DNA from 4 places in the Paraburkholderia sp. GW821-FHT02A12 genome. Region 2 is predicted to be linked to each of the others. Evidence: predicted binding sites of a transcription regulator. Region 2 holds the regulator's gene; each other region holds the start of a gene.

What was found. Region 2 encodes LexA, which represses DNA repair genes until DNA is damaged. Its sites were predicted from a motif close to ACTGTATNNNNATACAGT; they were not measured.
Region 1: the regulator LexA is predicted to act here: its motif matches at 1,759-1,776, upstream of imuA (translesion DNA synthesis-associated protein ImuA).
Region 3: the regulator LexA is predicted to act here: its motif matches at 2,630-2,647, upstream of AC07WT_RS15870 (ATP-dependent helicase).
Region 4: the regulator LexA is predicted to act here: its motif matches at 2,789-2,806, upstream of recA (recombinase RecA).

What each region holds. Positions count from the first base shown of each region.
Region 1 is NZ_JBWKWA010000001.1:3,066,643-3,070,851, forward strand. Features, by position in the region: gene AC07WT_RS13870 (LysR family transcriptional regulator) at 1-437, opposite strand, end outside; gene AC07WT_RS13875 (zinc-dependent alcohol dehydrogenase family protein) at 538-1,524, shown strand; gene imuA (translesion DNA synthesis-associated protein ImuA) at 1,878-2,579, shown strand; partial or broken gene AC07WT_RS13885 (Y-family DNA polymerase) at 2,500-3,261, shown strand; partial or broken gene AC07WT_RS13890 (IS110 family RNA-guided transposase) at 3,540-4,209, shown strand, end outside.
Region 2 is NZ_JBWKWA010000001.1:2,514,670-2,518,878, forward strand. Features, by position in the region: gene cysT (sulfate ABC transporter permease subunit CysT) at 1-441, opposite strand, end outside; gene AC07WT_RS11315 (sulfate ABC transporter substrate-binding protein) at 580-1,620, opposite strand; gene lexA (transcriptional repressor LexA) at 1,917-2,567, shown strand; gene AC07WT_RS11325 (hypothetical protein) at 2,642-2,986, shown strand; gene AC07WT_RS11330 (DUF2939 domain-containing protein) at 3,162-3,824, shown strand; gene AC07WT_RS11335 (universal stress protein) at 3,857-4,209, opposite strand, start outside.
Region 3 is NZ_JBWKWA010000001.1:3,484,642-3,488,850, forward strand. Features, by position in the region: gene AC07WT_RS15865 (DUF4088 family protein) at 1-335, shown strand, start outside; gene AC07WT_RS15870 (ATP-dependent helicase) at 444-2,573, opposite strand; gene AC07WT_RS15875 (hypothetical protein) at 2,925-3,383, opposite strand; gene AC07WT_RS15880 (RNA-binding S4 domain-containing protein) at 3,690-3,908, shown strand; gene AC07WT_RS15885 (MATE family efflux transporter) at 4,170-4,209, shown strand, end outside.
Region 4 is NZ_JBWKWA010000001.1:3,895,067-3,899,275, forward strand. Features, by position in the region: gene AC07WT_RS17835 (DUF2889 domain-containing protein) at 1-694, opposite strand, end outside; gene recX (recombination regulator RecX) at 944-1,624, opposite strand; gene recA (recombinase RecA) at 1,632-2,708, opposite strand; gene AC07WT_RS17850 (response regulator) at 2,942-3,700, shown strand; gene AC07WT_RS17855 (sensor histidine kinase) at 3,714-4,209, shown strand, end outside.

The DNA of each region.
Region 1 (4,209 bases), 550 kb from region 2:
ACCAGATCCGCTTCGCGCCGAGCGAGGTTGTAGAGGCGCGAATCCGTGACAAGCTCCAGCGAGATACCCGGGTGCTTCGCCAGAAAGCGCGCGAACACCGGCGTGAGTATGTGCATGCCGAACCAGTCCGACGACGAGACCCGCAGCAGCCCGGTTAGCTGCGTTTCCTTGCCGGTTAACGCGCGCGTGAAGCCAAGCGCTTCCTCCCCCATTCTCTCGGCATAGGACAGCACAACCGCGCCGTCGTCTGTCAGGACGAAGCCATCGCTGGTGCGCTGAAACAGCGTGTGTCCGAGCGCTTCCTCGAGCGCGCGCAACCGGCGGCCCATGGTCGGCTGGGTCTGTCCAACGCGCTTTGCAGCCGCCCCCAGCGTGCCGCAGCGGGCAATCGCCAGAAAGATCCGAACATCGCTCCAGTCGAACGCCATCTCATTCATTTCTGTTTGACATCCGTGCAATAACGTTGATTTACATGCCTTTTGGCATGGCTCATTCTGCACGTATCGACTTGTTTGTTCCATCGGAAAGGAAATGATCATGACCATGCAGGCGCTCGTCCTCAATCGCTACAACGGCCCGCTCGAATTGACGGAAATCTCAATGCCACAACCCGCGCACGGCCAGGTGCGGGTGCGCATTGCCGCGAGCGGCCTCAATCCGCTCGACACCAAGATACGCGCCGGAAGCGCAGCGCATGCCAAACATCCGCTGCCGCTGCTGTTAGGCATTGATATGGCCGGCGTAGTTGACGCCATTGGCCCCGGCGTCACCGCGTTCAAGGTCGGCGACGAGGTGTACGGGATGACGGGCGGCGTTGGCGGCATTCAGGGCTCGCTGGCCCAGTATGCAGCAGTCGATGCCGACCTCCTCGCGATCAAACCGGCCAATCTTTCGATGCGCGAAGCCGCGGCACTGCCCCTCGCGTTTATCACGTCGTATTCCGGCATTGTCGACCGGGCGCGTTTGCAAGCGGGGCAAACCGTGCTGGTACAAGGAGGAGCAGGCGGTGTCGGGCATATCTCGGTGCAACTGGCGCGCGCACTCGGTGCACAGGTCTTCACGACAGCGAGTTCACGGGACCACGATCTCGTTGCGCGTCTAGGCGCTACGCCGATCGATTACCGGGCGCAGTCTGTCGAGCAATACGTCGAATCATTGACGCAGGGCGCAGGCTTTGACCTGGTGGTAGACACCGTTGGTGGCCCAACGCTCGATGCTTCGTTCGCCGCAGTCAAGCATTTTGGTCACGTGGTCAGCGCGTTGGGTTGGGGTACACATTCGCTGGCTCCGCTGTCGTTTCGCGAAGCGACGTACTCAGGGGTGTTCACCCTTTATCCGCTCCTGACGGGCCTGCATCGCGCGCACCACGGAGAGATGCTGCGCGAAGCCACACGACTGACGGAAGCCGGCAAGCTCACGCCGAATCTCGATCCTCGCCGGTTCGATCTAGGGTCCGCGGAACTCGCCTTTGACGCTATAACGGACGCCACTGCACGCGGGAAAATCGTGGTGGACGTCGCATAAGGTGCGCTGAGTTGACGTGGAAACTGGCTGAGGTTTCGATTTTTGCAGCAGCAAAGGGCAGCTATCAGCCGATGCCCCGCCGTTTGGCCGACTGTTGCCTACCCAGCTTCTATTGCCAGCCCGTGATTCAAAGAAACCAGCACCCGCTTGAAGCACGAACGCCGACCGCTGCCCCACCGCATGGCGACGGATCTCGGCGGCTGACCCGCAATCTTGAAATCTTGCGCTAGAATTACTGTATATTTATACAGTACTTTTGGAGCTTGATCGTGAATCGCACTGACGCGGCCGCTCGGCAGATACGTGCCCCAGATGAACGGGCCCGCTCCATCGATGCTGTCCTCGACTCAAGTATGTATTCGGAGGCGGGGGGAATAACGCTATGGCGCGCTTCGCAGCTGGCCGCCGGCTTCGATCGGGTGGTGTCGTGCGGCCACGCCGCGCTGGCCGCCGAGCTGCCGGGCGGCGGCTGGCCCGCGGGCGCGCTCACCGAACTGCTCACACCGCAGCCGGGCTGCGGTGAACTGCGTCTGCTGCAGCCCGCATTGGCGACCGTTGGATCCCGCCCCTTGCTCTTGCTGCAGCCGCCGCACCGGCTGCAACCCGCCGGACTGGCGTGGCTGGGCGTTCCCGCAGGACAGGCCTGCGTGCTGCGCGCACCACGCACGGCTGATGCGCTGTGGGCCGCCGAGCAGATCCTGCGTGCCGGCACCTGCGGCGCCCTGCTCTTCTGGCAGGCCGAAGCCCGGCAGGAAGCGCTCCGGCGCCTGCATCTGGCCGCTCAGGCCTCGGACACCCTGCTGTTCCTGTTTCGCCCACTCGCGGCCGCCCAGGCGACGTCGCCGGCGCCGCTGCGGCTTGCGCTGCGAGCCGCCAGGGGCGGTATTGAAGTGATGTTCGTCAAGCGCCGCGGACCGCAGCGCGACGAACCCGTTTTCGTTTCTCTCGTACCTTCACCTGCCCTGTTGAGCCGATATGCAACTCTGGATCGGCGTACATCTGCCGCACCTCGCCCTCGAGTCGTTTCTCCCGCGCTGGTCGACGCCACGCAATGAGGTCGGGTTTGTCGTGCTGGAGAAGGACCGCGTTGTCGCGCTCGACCGCGCGGCGCACTCGGCCGGCATCGTGCCCGGCATGCGCCGCGGTGGCGTGTTGACGCTCGCCCCCGACGCGGTCATTCGGGAACGTGATCTCACCCGTGAAGCGGAGCTTGTTCGTGGCGTGGCGTTCGCCCTGCTGCAGTTCACCCCCCACGTGGTGCTGGCGGAGGAATCGGTCGTGCTGGCCGACGTCTCGGCGAGCCTGCGCCTCTTCGGCGGCATTCGGCCACTGCGCCGGCGGGCGGGTGAAACGGAGACCACGTTCGGCGTGACCGCGGCACTCTCTGTCGCACCGACGGGGCAGGCCGCGTGGCTCTTCGCCCGGTCATCGGCTGGCATCGCGCTCACGTTGCGCTCCGTCGACCGTACGCTGCGTCGCGTGCCGTTACCTGCCCTGCCGCCTGCGCGCCCCTACGCCGAATGGTTCGACGGACTGGGATGCGAAACGGTCGACGACGTCCGGCGACTACCCCGCGCAGGCCTCAAGAAGCGCTGCGGCACGGCGCTGCTGGATGCGCTCGATCGCGCAACGGGCGCGGCGCCCGAAGTGTACGAATGGCTGGAGTTGCCTCCCGCTTTCAGCGCGAGGCTCGAGCTGCCCGACCGGATCGAGCATGCGGAAGCCGGGGTTATCGTACTTTCCGTGCGAAATCTGGCGGTTTGATCCTGAAAGTCCATGTGGATCAACTACTTGCAAAATCGCCGAATGCGAGAAAGTCGCAGAACCGCTGAGCCTTACTGCAAGCGGTTCTTCACGCGACTACCGCCAGATTTTGCACGATTCGGACGAATTGAAATGAACGCGTCCCACCCCGTGACCAGGTGAGCAAAGAAAGGTGGATCCTCACGGGCCAACGGCATCGATGTGCCCACGTGGAAAATACGAAGTTTTCCAGGCAAACCGGAGGATCCATCGTGAAGCTTACGCCTGTTGGGATTGACATCGCAAAGTCGGTTTTTCAGGTGCATTACATCGATCAGGAAACCGGAGAAATCGTGAACAGGCCGATCAAGCGGGCAAAGTTCCTCGAGCACTTCGTGAATCGTGCGCCATGCCTGATCGGGATGGAGGCGTGCGGCGGAGCGCACCACTGGGCCCGGCAACTGGCGAAGATGGGACACCAAGTCAAGCTGATGCCAGCGGAGTTCGTCAAGGCGTTCAACATACGGAACAAAAACGATGCGGCGGATGCACGGGCGATCTGGCTGGCGGTACAGCAACCGAGCAAGGCAGTGGCAGTGAAGACCGAGATGCAGCAGGCGATGCTGGCGCTGCACCGGATGCGGCAGCAACTGATCAAGTTCCGCACGATGCAGATCAATAACCTGAGAGGGCTGCTCACGGAATACGGCGAAGTGATGAGCAAGAGCCGGAGCAAGCTGGACAAGGAAACACCGGCTGTGCTCGAACGGTTGGCTGAGCGTCTGCCCGCCGTGCTGATTGATACGTTTCGTGAGCAGTGGAACGCCCTGACGAAGCTAGACGAACAGGTTGCCGAGATCGAGCGACGTATGCGCGAGTGGAGAAGGAAGACAAAGCGGTGAAGGCAATCAGTGAAATTCCCGGCGTGGGGCTGCTGACAGC
Region 2 (4,209 bases):
GATCAGCACGCCGGCCGGCGTAAAGGCGACCTTGATGCCGAGCGGCTCGAGGAACTGCCCAATCCAGCCGTTGCCCGCATAGACCGCCGCAAGCGAGATACCGGCCACCGACGTCGGCAGCGCGAACGGCAGATCGACCACCGCATCGACGAGCCGCCTGAACGGGAACGTGTAGCGCACCAGCACCCACGCCACGAGGAAGCCGAACACCGCGTTGATCAGCGCGCCGCCGAGCGCCGAGAAAAACGTCAGCCGGTACGACGCGAGCACGCGCGGCGAGCTCACCGCGCGCACGAACTGGCTCCAGTCGAGCGTGGCGGTTTTCAGAAAAGTTGCCGCAAGCGGAATCAGCACCACGAGGCTCAGATACGCCACCGTGATGCCGAGTGTCAGGCCAAAACCGGGCAAGGCGCTCGGTTTTCGGAAGGTCCACGTCGTCATGCTGGATACTCTTTCAGGGTTGATGCTTGCCGTGCTTTTGCGGTCGTCCGGCTAGCCAGAAAGCGCGCCCACTGGGCGCGCTTTCTGGCCAGGTGTTGCCGCCTCTCGCCGCCTGTGCGGCTTCTGGCATTGGCAGTCTTACTGCGGCTGGTAGATCGAATCGAATACGCCGCCGTCGGCAAAGTGGGTCTTCTGCGCATTCGCCCAGCCGCCGAACGAATCGTCCACCGTGTACAGCTTCAGCTTCGGAAACTTCGCGGTCAGCTCGGCCGGCACCTTGTTCGAACGCGGACGGTAGAAGTTCTTCGCGGCGATCTCCTGACCCTGCTCGCTATACAGGAAGTTCAAATACGCTTCGGCCAGCTTGCGCGTGCCGTGCTTGTCGACCACCTTGTCCACCACGGCAACCGGCGGCTCGGCCAGAATGCTCACCGACGGCACGACGATTTCAAACTTGTCCGGACCGAATTCCTTCAGCGACAGGAACGCTTCGTTTTCCCATGCAATCAGCACGTCGCCGATGCCGCGCTGCACGAAGCTGGTCGTTGCGCCGCGCGCCCCCGAATCCAGCACGCCGGCATTCTTATAGAGCTTGCCGACGAATTCCTTCGCCTTCTGGTCATTGCCGCCCGGCTGATGTTCGGCGTAGGCCCATGCGGCCAGATAGTTCCAGCGCGCGCCGCCCGAGGTCTTCGGATTCGGCGTGACGATCGACACGCCCGGCCTGGTCAGATCGTCCCAATCCTTGATGTGCTTCGGGTTGCCCTTGCGCACGAGGAACACGATCGTCGACGTGTACGGCGACGCGTTGTCCGGCAAACGCTTTTGCCAGCCCTTGTCCAGCAAACCCTTGTTAGCCAGCGCGTCGATGTCGTAGGCGAGCGCCAGCGTCACGACATCCGCCTGCAGACCGTCGAGCACCGAGCGCGCCTGAGCGCCCGAACCGCCGTGCGACTGCTTGAAGGTGATCGATTCGCCGGTCCTGGCCTTCCATTCCTTGCCGAATGCCTGATTGACGTCCTGGTACAGTTCACGCGTCGGGTCGTACGACACGTTCAGCAGCGTCGTGTCGGCGGCGTGCGCCTGCGCCATCACGCCGACAGCGGTTGCCGCGCCGAACGCGAGCGCCGCGATGAGTTTTTTGGTCTTGCCTGCCAGCCCCGTGCCCCGATGGTTCATCCAGCTTCTCCGCGTTGTGGTTGCCGTTACGGCGTCTTGTTTTTGCGTCTGCAGCGCGTCAACTCGGAAGCCAGTCTATCGAAGGGCTTTCATCATTAAAAATAATGTTTCTTCATTCTTTAATACGTAAAAGTGGTAATGGCAGCTGGATAAGGCGTTGCGACACGAAAACGGTTGTTTAAGCGTCCTTTTGCGACGCCGGAGCGACACCCCAGACGACGAACTTAAAGTAAAGCTTGAATTGCATCGAATACTGTATAAAAATACAGTCACCTGTTCATACATACAGTAGCGCCATGACCAAACTCACCGCACGACAGCAGCAGGTTTTCGATCTGATCCGACGGGCTATCGAACGTACCGGCTTTCCGCCCACCCGCGCGGAGATCGCCGCCGAACTGGGTTTCAGCTCGGCCAATTCGGCCGAAGAACATCTGCGTGCCTTGGCCCGCAAGGGTGTGATCGAACTCGCGGCAGGTGCGTCGCGCGGCATTCGTCTGCTGGCGGGTCCCGAAGATTCGCCGCACCAGTTCACGTTGCCGCACCCCAGCATCATGCAGCTGTCGCTGCCGCTGATCGGCCGCGTCGCGGCCGGCAGCCCGATCCTCGCACAGGAACATATCTCGCAGCACTATGCGTGCGACCCGGCGCTGTTCTCGAGCAAACCGGACTACCTGCTGAAGGTTCGCGGGTTGTCGATGCGCGACGCCGGCATCTTCGACGGCGACCTGCTCGCGGTGCAAAAGAAAAGCGAAGCGAAAGACGGCCAGATCATCATCGCGCGGCTCGGCGACGACGTAACGGTCAAGCGCCTGAAGCGTCGGCCAAACGGCATCGAACTGATCGCGGAAAACCCCGATTACGAAAACATCTTCGTTCAGACCGGCAGTGCGGATTTCGCGCTGGAAGGCATCGCTGTTGGGCTGATCCGCCCCGGCGAGTTCTGAGCGCCTGCTTCTACCAACGCTTGCCCGACGCCTAACGCGCCGCTGCCCCTACGTTGAATCGCCTGGAGAGACTCATGGAACGCCTTGCCCGCCTGCTGCCTTTTCGCCAGTTCGGTCGTTTGCGCCATCTGCGCAAGCTGGTGCCCTGTTCGCTGATCGAGGCGTCCACGGCCAGCGCTCCATCGCTGTTCGACGAACCTGCATCGCGGGCGCCGAGCTTGCCGTCGTCGTTGCCGGCTTTCGCTCGAGTGTCGTTGAATTCAGGGCTGAATACGGCAGAGCCGGCGCGACGGGCACCGGTGCGCGTCTATCACGGGCCGTCGCGGCTGATCATGGTCGGCACGGTAGACGCCGTATGCCGGATGATCGACCGCTGCATCGCTGAAGAAGCCAACGTGCACGGGGCGGTGTTCGAGTAATCAGGTGCAGGGCGTGCGTGTAGTTGCTCTGCTGTTGCCATATCATTGACCTGTCATTGCCATGCTGTTGCCTTGCACGCGCCTCTCCAGATCTCTTCAGATATTGCATCGCGTGGGATCGTTTTCGTGTGGCCGCGGTCCACGTTAGACCACCCTTGATAGAGAGTTCCACTCGATGGCAGTTTCGACACGCACCAAACGCAGCGCCGCACGGCCGCTGATCGTTGTTCTGATTGTGATTGCAGTGGTGGCCGCCCTGGGATTAGGCTATGCATCGCCATATATCGCGCTGAACAATCTGAAACGCGCGGCAGACGCACGCGATGCGGAGACCGTCAATCAGTATGTCGACTTTCCGGCGTTGCGCGAGAGCCTGAAGCAACAGGTCACCGGCTTGCTGACGCGCCGACTCGACGCACATGGCAACGGCAATCCATTTGCCGCCATTGGCGCGATGATCGGCGTTGCGCTGATCGGACCGCTAGTAGATGCGTACGCGACGCCGGACGGCGTAGCCGCGTTGCTGAACGGCATGCCGCCGCGTGGCGAACCGGGCGAGCGGCCGCCCGCGCCGCCTGCCGCGGAAAATGCGCCTGCGTCCCCTGCCGATGGCAAAACGGCTAACAGCGCGGCTAACACCGCAGCGCACAGCGCGGCTGACAACGCGGGCAACAGCGCCACGCCGCCGCAACCGCCGCAAACCACGGCGGGCTATCGCAGCATCAACGAATTCGTCATCAGGTATCAGCACGGCGCGGGCGACGCGCGCTACGCGGCGATCTTTCGGCGCGAAGGTTTGTTCACATGGAAGTTCGCCGCGGTCGACCTGAACGACTGATCTTCCGGTCGACGCGGTTCATGGGGCTGGCGTCAAGCCGCCGCTTGCTGCTGCTCCTGGGCGGACGAACATGCCACCAGAATGCTGCACGAGACCCGGTCGAGCAGCGGCGTATTTCCCGCGCCCATCCACCAGCGTGACAGACCCGTGCGGCAACGGTGGCCGACCACCACCAGGTCGACGTGCAGTTCGTTGGCGAGATTGGCAATCTCGTCGATGGGATGACCGAACGCGAAATGTCCTTGCGCGTTGACGCCGCGCTCGGTGAGCCAGTCCACCCCTTCCTGCAGGATGTCACGCGCTGTCTTCTCGAAGCTGCCGCAGGCCACGTCGGTGAGCAGGCCAGCGCTTTGCGCTATGCTCGAGCGCATGTCCACCACCGACA
Region 3 (4,209 bases), 970 kb from region 2:
CGCTCGAGGAAATCATGCAGACGCCGGCCTGGCGGCTGGTGGAATCACTGCGGCAGCGCGTCTACGAAGCCAAGGTGGCGTGCGAAACGAGCGTGGGCAGCACCGCGCGCGAAAAGCTCGGCGAACTGCGCGGGCTGCTGCGCCTGGGCATTTCGCACGGCTCGTTCCAGAAGCAGGAAGCGCAGCAGATCATGGAGTATCTGCGCTTGCTGAAGCCGGAAATTTTTGTCGAAGAACCGTACGACGTGTTCTCGCGCCTCGCCGCGTGGCTGCGCAACTTCTTCGTGCCGCCGCGCCCGGCGCCGCATCAGCAGCAGCAACGGCAGTCGCGCTAGCAGCGGCAGGGATGGCTAGCTGCAACTGACAGCGGCCGCAGCGGTTACCGGGTGCGGGAGGCCGCGTCAAGACGGCCTTGAATGACACGCGGACCGGGAACCGCCCCCTCAATCCCACATCTTCCTGAGCTTCGCGCCGATTTCGATCTTCGCCTGCGCGGCCGCCGCCAGCCCCGCAGCGGTCGGCGCGCCCGGCACCAGCACGCGCGGCCACGCGTAGGCGTCGAACAGCGGCATCAGATGCGCCGGAATAAAGCGCGTGCGCGATGCCCACACATGCCGGTCGCCCATATGCGTCTGGTTGTGCACGTAAAAGCGCTGCGGCACGACGATATGCAGGTCTTCCTTCGCCCGCGTCATCGCCACGTAGAGCAGGCGCCGCTCCTCGTCGATTTCCTCTTCACTGCCAGTGCCGAGATCGGACGGAATGCAGCCGTCGACGCCGTTCAGCACGAACACATTGCGCCATTCCTGCCCCTTCGCCGAATGGATCGTCGACAGGATCAGGTAGTCCTCGTCGATCAGCGGCACGCCGGATTCGTCGCTGGTGGCGTCGGGCGGATCGAGCGTCAATTCGGTCAGGAAGCGTTCGCGCGACGAGTACGTGCCCGCGATGCTTTCCATCTGCAACACGTCCGCGTGACGGATCGCCGCGTCCTCGTGATTGCGCTCGAGATGCGGCTCGTACCAGCGCCGCACCATTTCGAACTCCGCCGGCCACGGCGTCTGCCGGCCGTACACGCTCAACATGAGCGTCACGAACGGATGCCAGTGTTCCTGCGCGCGGGCGGGCGGCGCGAAGGCGGCCAGCGCACGGCCGGCGGTGTCGGCCGGATTACCGGTGCCTGCGCGGGCGACAACCTCGTCGAGCACCTTCGCCGCGGTGGCCGGTCCGACGCCCGGCAGCAACTGCACGACGCGGAAACCGGCGACGCGGTCGCGCGGATTCTCCGCCCAGCGCAGCACGGCCAGCACATCCTTGACGTGCACCGAATCGAGAAACTTCAGGCCGCCGAACTTCACGAATGGAATGTTGCGCCGGGTCAATTCGATTTCGAGCGCGGCGCTATGGTGCGCGGCGCGAAACAGCACCGCCTGCGACTTGAGCTTCATGCCCTGTTCGCGCGCTTCGAGCACCTGTTCGACGACGTAGCGCGCCTGATCCGCTTCGCCCGCGACCGTCACCAGACGCGGGCGCTGAGCTGAGGCCCTGTCGGTCCACAGATTTTTCGTATAACGCTCGCTGGCGAGTTCGATTACCGCGTTCGACGCAGCCAGGATCGGCCCGGTGGAGCGGTAATTGCGCTCGAGCGTGACCTGCCTCGCCGGCGGATTGAAGTGCGCGGGGAAATCGAGAATGTTGCGTACGGTCGCACCGCGAAACGAATAGATCGACTGGGCGTCGTCGCCGACCACGGTCAGGCCGCGGCCGTCGGGCTTCAAGGCGAGCAGGATCGACGCCTGCAAGCGGTTGGTGTCCTGATACTCGTCGACCAGCACGTGATCGAAGCGCGCCGACAGGTCCGCGGCAAGCGACGGCTCGGCGGCCATGTGCGACCAGTAGAGCAGCAAATCGTCGTAGTCGAGCACGCTCTGCTTCTGCTTGGCTTCGACATACGCGGCGAACAGCATGCGCAGATCGGCTTCCCATTCGCGGCACCAGGGAAACGCGTGATTGAGCACGTCGGCGAGCGACGCGCCGGTGTTCACGACGCGCGAGTAGATCGCGAAGCATGTGCCCTTCGCCGGGAAGCGCCGCTCTTTCGCGGACAGGCCGAGCTCGTGGCGCACGAGATTCATCAGGTCGGCGGAATCCTCGCGGTCGTTGATCGTGAAGGCGGGCGCGAGGCCGATCAGATCCGCGTACTCGCGCAGCAGCCGCGCGCCGACGCTATGGAAGGTGCCCGACCACGTCAGCCCTTGTGCCAGCGCGGCGCGCGCGCCAAGCGCCGCGCCGGCGATGCGCGCGACGCGGCGGGTCATTTCGAGCGCGGCGCGGCGTGAAAACGTCAGCAGCAGGATGCGGCGCGGATCGGCGCCGTTGACCACCAGATTGGCGACCCGGTGCGCCAGCGTATTGGTCTTGCCCGAGCCCGCTCCCGCTATCACCAGCAGCGCGCCCGGCGGCTCGTTGGGCGTCTTGGCGCCGTACTCGACGGCTTCGCGCTGCGCGTCGTTGAGCTTTGCCAGCCAGGCGGCGGTATCGAACGGCGACGGGGATTCGGCAACGGTGGGCACAGTGGATTGGACGCTGGAGAGGATGCGTGGAGTCGGTTAGAGAACGGGCGACGCATACTGTATATCCATACAACCTCAGCCGGCAAGCGACCCTTTTTACGCGGTGGCACCGCGGTGGCTCGCGAGGCGCCGCGCCGTGCGAAAGCACACGCGCCAGCGAAAAAAATGGCCCGGGCGCACCGGACCATTTTCACCGTGAGACGGCAAGGCGTTCACCATGCCCTGCCTTCGGCTAGCGCCTCATGCTGCTCCGCGTCAGCCGGATTGTCGCCGGCGTTCGCCTTGCCGGCGTCGGCTCGCGCGCCTTGAACCGCGCTATCGACGCCTCAGCACAACGCGCTTAGTGCTTTATTAGTGCTTCACATCAGCGCCGTCATCCTGATCGGCTGCCTGACCTTGCATGTTCATCTTCATTTCGTTGCTGGCGGCCTGCTTGTCCGCCTTCTGGTTGATCCTGGCGTTGCGCACCTGCTGGTTGTATTGCGACTTGGCAGCCTTCTGCTGTTCCTTCAGTTCAGCCTTCGACGACTTCTTCTGCGCCCGGAATTCGGCGTTAGCCTGCGCATCGGCGTCGCGCTTCTGAACCAGCGGGTCGGTCGAGCCCGGCGCCGTCAGACGGGTCGGAGCCGGCGTGACCGGCTGCACGCCCTGCGCGGCAGGCGCTGCGGGTGCTAGATCGGCGCCTTGGGTCTGAACCTGTGCCTGCGCGGAGAGGCCGGCGGCCGGTTGCGCGGCGGTCTGAGCGACAGCGGCGGTCGCGGCAAAGGCAGTAAGGGCGGTACCGATCAGGAGCGTACGAATCTGGGTCATGATTGTTTCCTCTCTAAGGTTGTCAGGACACGGGCGTCGAGTCTGGCGTGACGTATCGATGCGTGCCTCGCCCGGTCTGCCGCCTGCTGGAGAATGCGGGAAAAATCCAGCAGGCTTTTCTACAGACCGCCCCTTTCGGAGTGAAGTTCGCGAGAAACACCCAGTGTTACGGAACGTTTCATTTTCTGACAAGTACATAACATCTGCTTGCAAATGCCTATGCACGACGGGAAATCCACGTGGACGCCGATCCAGGGCAAGCTTCTGGCTTATGATGCGAACCCTTTGCCTGAAGGCGCAAACGCCATGCCCAACCTCGATTTCACACTGACCGGCGACTACGTCGAACTGCACAATCTCCTGAAGATAACGGGCCTCGCGGACAGCGGCGGCTCGGCGAAAATGATGGTCGCGGACGGCGCCGTGACCGTCGACGGCCGGGTCGAAACGCGTAAGACCTGCAAAATCCGCGCGGGCCAGGTGGTATTGCTCGGCGATACGCGGATCGCGGTGCACGAAGCTTGATGCGCGGGAGGCGCCGTACTCCGAGAATCCGGAGCCCGTACGCGCACCAAAATTGTGCCTGCTCCATCGACATTGCCGCGCCCAGGCAATAAGCTGTTGGTTTCGACAGACAAACAGTCAGCTGACAGCGACCCTGCGCACTCGGCGGCCAAGCCGTGTTTCGCAGCCGCCGCCCTGATCGCTCTGGTTGTCCCGAGTTGTCCCGCTTGTCCTGCTCGCTCTGGCCGTCGGTCTGTCGCCACTTCCGCCGTTAAGCGCTCAATGACTCAATCCGGCTTCACCAGGGTGGCCGCCCGGCCGC
Region 4 (4,209 bases), 1.4 Mb from region 2:
CGTTGCCAGTCAGACGGGACGCTCCGTCGTCCGAGCCGGCCGCGCGATCCGCTGAACGCGGCGCGTGGCCATACCAGCGCGGATAAAACTGTTGCACCGCCTCGCCGTCGAAACGCAGCGCGTGGCAGCGTCCCAGCTGGAATGGCAGTTTGTCGTTGGAATGCTCGCCAGCGCCGTTTGTGCTGTCTGCGCTTGTGGCCTGCCCGGTCCCTGAACTCGCCGCTGCGCGCGGCGTGCCTTCGCCAGGCGCGCCGTCATCGGTGTTCCATACATCGCCGGCGAACGCCTGAATCGCGGCAGTCGGCAAAAGCGCGCACAACTCGGTGAGATGCGTGCAGCCAGCCGTGCCGGCCAGCAAACGGGCGGCATCGCGACGGAAGTTCTGGAACAGATTGAGCCCGATAAGGGCACGGTAGGCGGGATTACTGGCTTGGCACAAACCTGGATAGGGCACCCAGTCGGACGACGCTTCTGCGTCGACGACATTGAGCTTGCGATCGATGGTGATGCGAAGCCAGAGTTCATGGATCGGCTGACCCTTGGGCCGGACGCCCGACGCAAGCACCACATCGCGCGGTTTTTCGTCGGTCAAGCACGCCTCCACATCCCACAGGCCATCGGCTCGCTCATAGGCTTCCGCTCTGATTGCGCGACGATGGCGCAACTGACGGGAGACTGGTGGAGAGAGCGGCATGCGGAAAGGAAAGGCCGGATTGGAAAACCAGCGAATTTTAGCATACTGGGTATTTGAGACAGGTCGGAATGCGCAGGGCCGCTGGCGGGCGCGCTCGAGCACGAGGGACCTTATCTCGAAGGGGGCTAGCGATAAGGCGAAGCGTGGGTTTGCTTCGCGCGGCGCGCCAGGTTGGCGGCAAACGGCAAGGCGCACCGCGGCCGGCATGTCATTCGAAGCGCTGACCGGACTACGCAGCGAGTCGCCGCTTCACTCTTCGTCGCTACCTTTGAGGATTTTGCCGATCGTGGCGCCCGAGAAACCGCGCGACGCCAGGAAGCGCGCCTGCCTGGCACGCTCGGCGGGGGTTTCGGGAAGCTGACCGAACTTCTTTCGCCAGACGGCTTGAGCGCGCGCCAGTTCGGTTTCGCGCAATTGCGCGCTGACTTCTTCGACCAGCGCCGGGTCGACTGCATGCTGCTTCAGTTCGCCGACAATCCGACTCGCACCCAGTCGCGACGAGCGCCGATGGATCAGACTTTCTGCAAAACGCGAATCCGACAGCCAGTTTTCGGCTTCAAGTGTGTCGAGCAAGGTGTCGAGCGAATCGGTTTCTTCAACGAAAGGCTTGAGCTTGCGCGCGAGTTCGGCGCGGCTGTATTCACGCCGGGACAGATAGCCGAGCGCGCGGCCTTTTAGAGAGCGGGCGGGACGCTGGGATTTTTTGGAATCGTCCTGATCCGGTTTCGCTTCGCCTGGTGCGCAGCGCGAACGGGTGTAGGTAGTTTCAGATGGATCCGCTGCGGACCGTGCGGAAGAATCGGGCTGCCGGCTCCGGCCTGCGGCCCGATCATGTGCGTCAAACGACTCGAACGGATCGAACGGATCGTCGTCACGCGGGCCGCCCGCGTGATGTCCAGCATTGGACAACGGCCGGCCCTTGCGTATCACGTGATGGTTACTCTTTTTCGTCCGCGACTTCGGCGCCTGCGCCGGTCACCGTTTCCGCCATGGCATTCACGCCCAGCGACTCACGGATACGGTTTTCGATCTCACGGGCGATGTCCGGATTTTCGCGCAGGAATTCGCGCGCGTTGTCCTTACCCTGACCAATACGTTCGCCGTTGTAGCTATACCAGGCACCGGCCTTGTCGACGATCTTCGCCGACACGCCGAGGTCGATGATTTCGCCCTGACGCGAAATACCTTCGCCGTACAGAATGTCGAAAATCGCTTCGCGGAACGGTGGCGACACCTTGTTCTTGACGACCTTCACGCGCGTTTCGTTGCCGATCACTTCGTCGTTCTTCTTGATCGAACCGATCCGGCGAATGTCCAGACGCACCGACGCGTAGAATTTCAGCGCGTTACCGCCCGTGGTGGTTTCCGGGTTGCCGAACATCACGCCGATCTTCATGCGGATCTGGTTGATGAAGATCACGAGGCAGTTCGTGCGCTTGATCGTACCGGTAAGCTTGCGCAGCGCTTGCGACATCAGACGCGCTTGCAGACCCGGCAGCGAGTCGCCCATTTCGCCTTCGATTTCAGCCTTCGGCACGAGTGCCGCGACCGAGTCGATCACGATCATGTCGATCGAGCCCGAGCGCACCAGTGCGTCGGCGATTTCGAGCGCCTGTTCGCCGGTGTCCGGCTGCGAAACCAGCAGGTCGTTCACGTTCACGCCGAGCTTGCCCGCGTACTGGATGTCCAGTGCGTGTTCCGCGTCGATAAACGCTGCCGTGCCGCCGATCTTCTGCATTTCGGCGATGACTTGCAGCGTGAGCGTGGTTTTACCGGACGACTCCGGGCCATAGATTTCGACCACACGGCCACGCGGTAAACCGCCGACGCCCAGTGCGATGTCGAGGCCGAGCGATCCGGTTGAGACCACCTGGATGTCTTCGACTACCTCACCTGCGCCGAGCCGCATGACCGACCCTTTGCCGAACTGCTTTTCGATCTGCGCGAGTGCGGCAGCGAGTGCCTTGCTCTTTTCAGCAGTCAGTCCAGCCGAGCCTTTCTTGCTTTCTTCCATGAATCGTCCTTTGCTATGATGAACGGCGTCTGAGGCAGATGTGCAGCCCCCTTCTAGCGGACAGCACACGAAACCCAGACACTGTATAAAAAAACAGTAGTTTTGGCAAGCGCGATTCTCATGTGAACGCGCATTTTTACCGTCGCGCTGCCCAACTACCCACAATTATTTTCGGAGACCGCTGTGCGCCGGGGGGACACCCCACGGTGCCGGCAAAGGCAGGCTGGCGCATCATGCGAATTCTGATTGCCGAAGACGACAGCATACTCGCGGACGGTCTGGTTCGATCACTCCGCCAATCGGCCTATGCTGTCGATCACGTGAAGAACGGCGTCGAAGCGGATACCGCGCTATCGATGCAAACTTTCGACCTGCTGATTCTCGATCTCGGCCTGCCGCGCATGTCCGGGCTCGAGGTGCTGCGCCGTCTGCGCGCGCGTAATTCGAACCTGCCGGTGCTGATCCTGACCGCTGCGGACAGCGTCGACGAACGCGTCAAAGGACTCGATCTCGGCGCCGACGACTACATGGCCAAACCCTTCGCGCTGAACGAACTCGAAGCGCGCGTGCGCGCCTTGACGCGGCGCGGCGCGGGCGGCGGCCCGACGGTGGTGCGGCATGGCTCGCTGTCGTTCGATCAGGTTGGCCGGATCGCCTCTGTCAATGAGCAGGTAATCGATCTGTCGGCGCGCGAACTGGGTTTGCTCGAAGTGCTGCTGCAGCGGATCGGCCGGCTGGTGTCGAAGGAACAGCTCGTCGACCATCTGTGCGAATGGGGCGAAGAAGTCAGCAACAACGCGATCGAGGTCTACGTGCACAGGCTGCGCAAGAAAATCGAGCCGAGCGGCGTACGCATCATCACCGTGCGCGGCTTGGGTTACTGTCTCGAGAAAGCCGCGCAGCCCGTGAATCCGACGCCCCCGGCAGCCGACCCCGAGCCGCCCTCCTCGCCCTTGTCCGGCGCGATGCCGGCGAGCCATCACTACAAATAGAGGGAGGTCGCCCATGTCCGCACGCGCAGACCGCGCTACGGCGCACGCGGCGGACCTCGACGAAGCGCGCGACGAGCGCTACGCCAATCCGTTCGCCCCGCCCGACGAAACCGAAGCCGCCGCCGAGGCGCGCCCACGCTCGCTGTTTGGCGAGATTCTCGACTGGATGCTGGCGCCGCTGCTGCTGCTCTGGCCGATGAGCCTCGCGGTCACCTATCTGGTCGCCAAGTCGATCGCCAATGGGCCGTTCGACCGCGCGCTCGAAACCGACGCCTACGTGCTCGCCCGGCAGATTCATCCGGTCAACGGCGTGGCGGAGTTGTCGCTGCCCGACTCCACCCGCGACTTTCTGCGCACCGACAACGTCGACAGCGTGTTCTACCAGGTGCTCGGCACCCGCGGCGAACTGGTGGGCGGCGAGCGCGACATGCCGCTGCCGCACGAGGAAGACCGGCCGCAGCCCGGCCTCGTCGAATTTCGCGACGACGTGCTGCGCGGCAACGATATCC